DNA from 3 places in the Herbaspirillum sp. VT-16-41 genome. Region 1 is predicted to be linked to each of the others. Evidence: predicted binding sites of a transcription regulator. Region 1 holds the regulator's gene; each other region holds the start of a gene.
What was found. Region 1 encodes sigma-54, which starts transcription at its own class of promoters, with help from an activator protein. Its sites were predicted from a motif close to TGGCANGNAANCTGCTTT; they were not measured.

Region 1 (2,269 bases):
AGTTTATCTACGCTCAGGATCACGCTGACGTCGATCACGTTGTCGAAATGGCGCTTGATACGGGCCAGCTTGCTTTGCACGTATTCCCGGATGGCGGGGGTCAGTTCGAGGTGGTGTCCACTGATGGTCAGATTCATACAAGACTCCTATCGTGAGGTCACTGGAGGTTCGTGCGATGCATCGTCTACAGCTGCTGTACCACGGGCACGGTCTTCGTGTCGGATGGCATGGGCACCAGGTAGGGATGCTTGCCTGAACACAGCAACGGTACTGCTACAGAAAAACTGAGGAAAGCTCAGAGGGACTTGCGGAGATTGACTGGCGGAATCTTCAACACTTCGCGGTATTTGGCGACTGTGCGTCGCGCGACCACCATGCCTTGTTCTGCCAGCATATCCGCAATCTTGCTATCGGATAATGGGGTCTGCGGGTTTTCGGCTCCTATCAACTGTTTGATCAGCGCCCGTATCGCGGTGGAGGAGGCTTCGCCTCCGGTTTCAGTCGCGACGTGGCTACCGAAGAAGTACTTCAACTCGAACATGCCGTGCGGCGTGAGCATGTATTTTTGAGTTGTCACACGAGAGATTGTGCTCTCGTGTAGACCCAGTGTATCAGCAATTTCACGCAGCACAAGGGGCCGCATGGCCACTGCGCCATGTGAAAAGAAGTTTCTTTGACGTTCGACAATAGCCTGCGCGACTCGCAAAATTGTATCGAAACGTTGCCGCATGTTCTTGATGAGCCACTTGGCTTCCTGCAACTGCGACGACAGCGATCCTTCGCCCTTGGCCTGCTTGAGCGCACTCGCATACATTGCATTGACGCGCAGCTTGGGCATGACCTCATGGTTGAGCATGACCTGCCAGCCGTTCTTTGTCTGTTTGACAATCACGTCTGGCACCACGTAGTCCGAAGCATCGCGCGCGAATTCGGCACCCGGATGCGGACGGCACTGACGGATCACCGCCTGTGCTTCGCGCAGGTCCTCGTCATCGCAATCGAGAGCCTTCTTGATCTTGTTGAAATCGCGCTGTGCGAACAGCGGCAGGTAATCCTCGACAATCCTCAAGGCCAGCTTGCGGGTGACGAAGGGCACCTTGGGCAGGCGGCGGATCTGCAGTGCCAGACATTCACCGGCACTGCGCGCACCCACTCCGGCCGGGTCCAGGCTCTGCAGCAGCTTCAGCGAGATCGACAGTTCTTCCAGATCAACGCCCAGCTCTTCCGGCAGGCGCGCCAGGATGTCTTCCAGCGGTTCCTCCAGGTAACCGCTTTCGTCCAGCGCATCGGTGAGCAGTTCCAGCAGCGCACGGTCGCGGTGCGTGCGGGCGGTGACCCGGATCTGTTCCAGCAGGTGTTCGCGCAGGGTCAGCTCATGCGCTTCCAGTTGCGGGCGGGCATCGTCGTCGTCGGGCGATTTGCCACTGCGCGCCACGTCGTCGAAGCTCCAGTCGGATTCGCCACTGACACCGCTCTCGGGGCTGTTGTCTTGATAGTCGAAACTGGCTTCGCCATCAGTAGCGGAGGGGGCTGCTTCGTTGCCGCTGTCGCCAGCGGGCTCGGCCACTCCGGTGGAGGGCGCGGAAGAGACCGCGCCATCGGCCAACAGGCGCACCGAATTGTCGAGAGCGTCGTCCAGGCGTTCGAGCAGGGGATTGTCGGACAGGATCTGTTCCAGTTCCTGGTGCAGTTCCAGCGTCGACAGTTGCAACAGCCTGATCGACTGCTGCAGTTGCGGCGTCAATGCGAGGTGCTGCGAGGTACGTAACTGGAGCGACTGTTTCATCTGTCTTTCTGGGAGCGGCGTGGCCCGCTGGTTGCAATACCGTTGTGTGGCCGATGGACGGCGGGTGCTACATGCGGAAGTGTTCGCCTAGGTATACGCGGCGCACCGATTCGTTGGCGATGATCTCTTCCGGGTTACCGCTGGCCAGCACCGTGCCCTGGTTGATGATGTAGGCGCGGTCGCAGATACCCAGGGTTTCCCGCACGTTGTGGTCGGTGATGAGCACGCCGATGCCGCGTTCCTTGAGGAAGCGCACGATGCGCTGGATTTCGATCACTGCAATCGGGTCGATACCGGCAAACGGTTCGTCCAGCAGCACGAAGCGCGGATCGGTGGCCAGTGCGCGGGCGATTTCCACGCGGCGGCGTTCGCCACCGGAGAGCGACAGTGCCTGGCTCTCGCGCAGCTTTTCGATCTGCAGTTCATGCAGCAGGTTGTTCAGGCGGCCCTCGATTTCATCGCGCGAGAGCGGCTTGCCGTCTT
Region 2 (2,269 bases), on a different contig from region 1:
CTCTGGCCGATCAGTTCGCGCTTGCCCTGGCTTTCCTCCAGCCCGAGACGATAGGCTTCGGCGCGCTGACGCGCCTGTTCTCCGGCTTGCGAGAGGTCACTGATGCGCTCGGCCACGTTGACGGTGGCGGCCGCCAGCGCGGCAAAGGCATGCAGCGAGGCCATGTCGACCCGGTCGAAGCGGCCTGGCCCCAGCGCATCCAGCGTGACCAGTCCCCAAGGACGGCCGTTGACGGTCAGCGCGCACCCCATGCAATCGTGCACTTCCAGCTGGCCGGAATGGGCGTCGTTGAGCCCGTCGACCAGCCCATCATAGGGGTCGGGCAAGCTGGAATCGGCCGGGAAGCGCGTGGGTGCAACATTGGCCAGCAGCACGCCGAAGCGCGGATGATCTGCCACCCGGAAGCGCCGCCCGAGGGTGTCGCCAGAAAGACCGTCGATGGCCAGCGGTACCAGCACCTCGCCCTCCAGCCGCAGCAGCGCGGCCGCGTCGCAGGGAAAGAGCGTGCGCAAGGTCTGCAGCAGGCGCCGGTAGCGCTCCCGATCATCGATCTCCCGGGAGAGGTCGGCCACCAGCGGCAACAGCGCATCCAGCAAAGCCTTTGAGGTCATATTGACTACCAATAAAGTGAATTAAAGTCATTATGACACAGGTAAAAATGACATGGATATTTCCTAAGTCATTGATTTTATTAGGACATGATGGTGGCACGGCTTTTGTAATACATCAGGGCAGACCGGTACTCCGGCACCTCCACTCCACCACTGAAAGGCCCAGAATGCTGACCGAAGCCCAACTCGCCATCGTCAAGTCCACCGTCCCCCTGCTCGAATCGGGCGGCGAGGCCCTGACCACGCACTTCTACCAGATGCTCATGCGTGACTATCCGCAAGTGCGTCCGCTGTTCAACCGTACCCACCAGGTCAGCGGCGACCAGCCACGGGCGCTGGCCAACGGCGTGCTGATGTATGCCCGCCACATCGACCGCCTGGAAGAACTGGGCCCCCTGGCGGCACAGATCATCAACAAGCACGTCGCCGTGCAGGTCATGCCCGAGCACTACCCGATGGTGGGCGATTGCCTGCTGCGCGCCATCCGCGAAGTGCTGGGTGCGGACATCGCCACCGATGCCGTCATCGACGCCTGGGGCGCGGCCTATGGGCAGTTGGCCGATATCCTCATCGGCGCCGAGCGCCAGCAGTACGACAGCAAGGCCGAAGCGCCCGGTGGCTGGCGCGGTGGCCGCCATTTCGTGGTCAGCCGCAAGGTGGCCGAGAGCGAGGAAATCACGTCCTTCTACTTCGTGCCGCAGGATGGCGGCAGCCTGCTGGACTTCGAACCGGGCCAGTACATCGGCCTGCGCATGATGGTCGACGGGGAGGAGCAGCGTCGCCAATATTCGCTGTCGGCGCCGCTGCGTCAGAACGGTCAGCCGGCGCAGTACCGCATCAGCGTCAAGCGCGAAGCCAATGGCAAGGTCTCGCGCCATCTGCATGACCAGATCCATGTGGGGTCGGTGGTGGAACTGTTCCCGCCCTCCGGCGAGTTCACCTTGACCGCCAGCGCCAGGCCGCTGGTGCTCATCAGCGGTGGCGTCGGCATCACGCCGATGATGAGCATGCTGGTCGCGGCCCTGCCCAGCGGCCGCCCGGTGCACTTCATCCATGCCGCCCGTCATGCGGGTGTGCACGCCTTCCGTGGCGCGCTGGAAGAACTGGCCGCCCGCCATACCCAGCTGCAAGTGCGCTTCTGCTACGAGAACCAGCGTGCCGGCGATGTGGCGCCGCATGCCCACGGCTTCATCGATGCCGCGCTATTGCAGCAGTGGCTGCCGGCCGATCGTGATGTGGACGCCTACTTCGTCGGCCCCAAGCCCTTCATGAAGGCCATCAGGCAGGCGCTGGAGGAACTGGGCGTGCCGGCGGCGCAGGCGCGTTACGAATTCTTCGGACCCGCAGCCGCCCTGCAGTAATGCCCCTGCCCCCGCAGCCGGCCGACCTGGCCGGGTGCGGGTTCTTCCATCACCCATGAGTGAAACGATATGAACCTGGACAAATACCGCCGTGAACACGCCGACATCATCGGCCACGTACAACAACTCAAGGCCCTGTGCTCGCAGGGCATCGCCGAAGAGGCCGCCTCCATCGCCCGCGAAGTGATCGCGATGAGCTCGGTCATCAAGCTGCACCTGTCGGTGGAAGACCGCTACCTCTACCCTGCCATGCAGCAGGCCTCGCCCGCACTGGCCGCCAAGGCCAGGCATTATCAG
Region 3 (2,269 bases), on a different contig from region 1:
GCAGCCTTCAATCCTGATCAGCGTTGCCGGGTTGGCGTCAGGCGCCCACCCAGGGCAGCCCGCCGAAGCACCAGCCTTCCACCGTCTTGCGATGTCCGGCCGCGTCCTTGTTGCCTTCGAAGCCTTCCAGGATGTCGAAGCAGCGGGTGTAGCCATGTTCCGTGGCCAGCTTGGCCGCGTGCTTGGAGCGCACGCCGGAGCGGCACAGGAACAGCAGCACTTCATCGGGCAGGGTGACTTCCTTCAATTGCGGCAGGAACTCCGGATTGGGCTTGCCCTCGGGGTAGAGATTCCATTGCACCGCCAGGTGCTGCGCCGCCGGAATCTGCACGGTCCCGATCCAGTCGCGCTCGGCGCGCGTGCGCACGTCCACCAGCTTCACGCTAGGATCGGCCTGGAGCAGGGCCAGCGCTTCCTGCGGCGTGACTGCGCCGGCATAGGGCAACTGGCCATCGGCGCCGCGTTGCTGGGCTTTGGAAAGGATGTCGTGGGGGCTCATGGCATTTGATCTCGGGAAGAAGGGGACGTGGAATTCTCGGAACGGGTCAACATGGGTGAGGCCGACGATGGCAGGATCAGCCGCGCAGCCCACTGAAAGACTTGATTCTAAACAATATAAACATTTCGGCAATTTCCAAGTCGGTGCATCGCGCAGCCGGAGTTACAGGATGCCCCAGTACGGCGCACGCACCATCAATGTGCAAATCGAGGTGTTCGACCTAAAAATGAAATATTTTGGTGCAAAAGAAGAAAAGTGCACCAAAACAAGGCTTGTCGTGCTGATTCCTGCACCGTGGGGAACGGCCCGAAGGCCGCGTCCTCCCTAAAATATTCCATTATCGGGCTACCCCAAAGGTCGATGGCATGGAATCTGCTATCATCCGCGACTGAGTTCGGCGCAAGACCGTTGTATCAAATGCAAAGATCCAGTCGCAGAAAACGGCTCACACCCCAATTTATACTACTTCCTCGTTTTAGGAGATTCGCATGGCAAGGACGGCCGCAGAGGTTTTGAAGATGGTGAAGGACAACGAAGTCAAGTTTGTTGACTTCCGTTTCGCTGACACCCGTGGCAAGGAACAGCACGTTTCCGTGCCTGTTTCGCATTTCGACATCGACAAGTTCGAATCCGGTCACGCCTTCGACGGTTCGTCGATCGCCGGCTGGAAGGGTATCGAAGCCTCCGACATGCTGCTGATCCCGGACCCGAACACCGCCAACATCGACCCGTTCATGGAAGAGACCACCCTCTTCATGCAATGTGACGTGATCGAGCCGTCCGACGGCAAGGGCTACGACCGTGATCCGCGCTCCATCGCCAAGCGCGCTGAAGCCTACCTGAAGTCCTCCGGCCTGGGCGACACCGCCTACTTCGGTCCGGAACCCGAATTCTTCATCTTCGACGGCGTGCGTTGGGGTGCTGACATGTCCGGCTCCTTCGTCAAGATCGACTCCGAAGAAGCTTCCTGGAGCACCGGCGCCAAGATCGAAGGCGGCAACTCCGGCCACCGTCCGACCGTCAAGGGCGGCTATTTCCCGGTTCCCCCGGTCGACAGCTTCCAGGACATGCGTTCGGAAATGTCCCTGATCCTGGAATCCCTGGGCATCCCCGTCGAAGTGCACCACCACGAAGTGGCTGGCGCTGGCCAGAACGAACTGGGCACCAAGTTCTCGACCCTGGTCGAGCGCGCTGACTGGACCCAGACCCTGAAGTACGTGATCTGGAACGTTGCCCACACCTACGGCAAGACCGCTACCTTCATGCCCAAGCCCCTGGTCGGCGACAACGGCTCCGGCATGCACGTGCACCAATCCGTCTGGAAGGATGGCAAGAACCTGTTCGCAGGCGACGGCTACGCCGGCCTGTCGGAATTCGCGCTGTACTACATCGGCGGCATCATCAAGCACGCCAAGGCATTGAACGCGATCACCAACCCCGGCACCAACTCGTACAAGCGTCTGGTCCCCGGCTTCGAAGCCCCGGTCAAGCTGGCCTACTCGGCCCGTAACCGCTCGGCCTCGATCCGTATCCCCCACGTCGCCAACCCGAAGGGCCGTCGTATCGAAACCCGCTTCCCGGATCCCCTGGCCAACCCGTACCTGTGCTTCTCGGCTCTGCTGATGGCCGGTCTGGATGGCGTGCAGAACAAGATCCACCCGGGCGAAGCTGCGACCAAGGACCTGTACCACCTGCCGCCGGAAGAAGACAAGCTGATCCCGACCGTCTGCGCCTCGCTGGACGAAGCCCTGGAACACCTGGACAAGGACC

Region 2: hmpA (NO-inducible flavohemoprotein) is a predicted target of sigma-54. The motif match lies at 706-723, and genes of this name have one in related genera.
Region 3: glnA (type I glutamate--ammonia ligase) is a predicted target of sigma-54. The motif match lies at 861-878, and genes of this name have one in related genera.

Annotation. Positions count from the first base shown of each region.
Region 1 covers NZ_MUXB01000099.1:84,231-86,499, reverse strand. Annotated here, with positions in the region: gene raiA (ribosome-associated translation inhibitor RaiA) at 1-137, opposite strand, end outside; gene BTM36_RS08820 (RNA polymerase factor sigma-54) at 296-1,786, opposite strand; gene lptB (LPS export ABC transporter ATP-binding protein) at 1,854-2,269, opposite strand, start outside.
Region 2 covers NZ_MUXB01000133.1:134,404-136,672, forward strand. Annotated here, with positions in the region: gene norR (nitric oxide reductase transcriptional regulator NorR) at 1-611, opposite strand, end outside; gene hmpA (NO-inducible flavohemoprotein) at 779-1,972, shown strand; gene BTM36_RS22780 (hemerythrin domain-containing protein) at 2,042-2,269, shown strand, end outside.
Region 3 covers NZ_MUXB01000101.1:246,542-248,810, forward strand. Annotated here, with positions in the region: gene BTM36_RS12060 (response regulator) at 1-17, shown strand, start outside; gene BTM36_RS12065 (rhodanese-like domain-containing protein) at 38-499, opposite strand; gene BTM36_RS27780 (hypothetical protein) at 498-827, shown strand; gene glnA (type I glutamate--ammonia ligase) at 988-2,269, shown strand, end outside.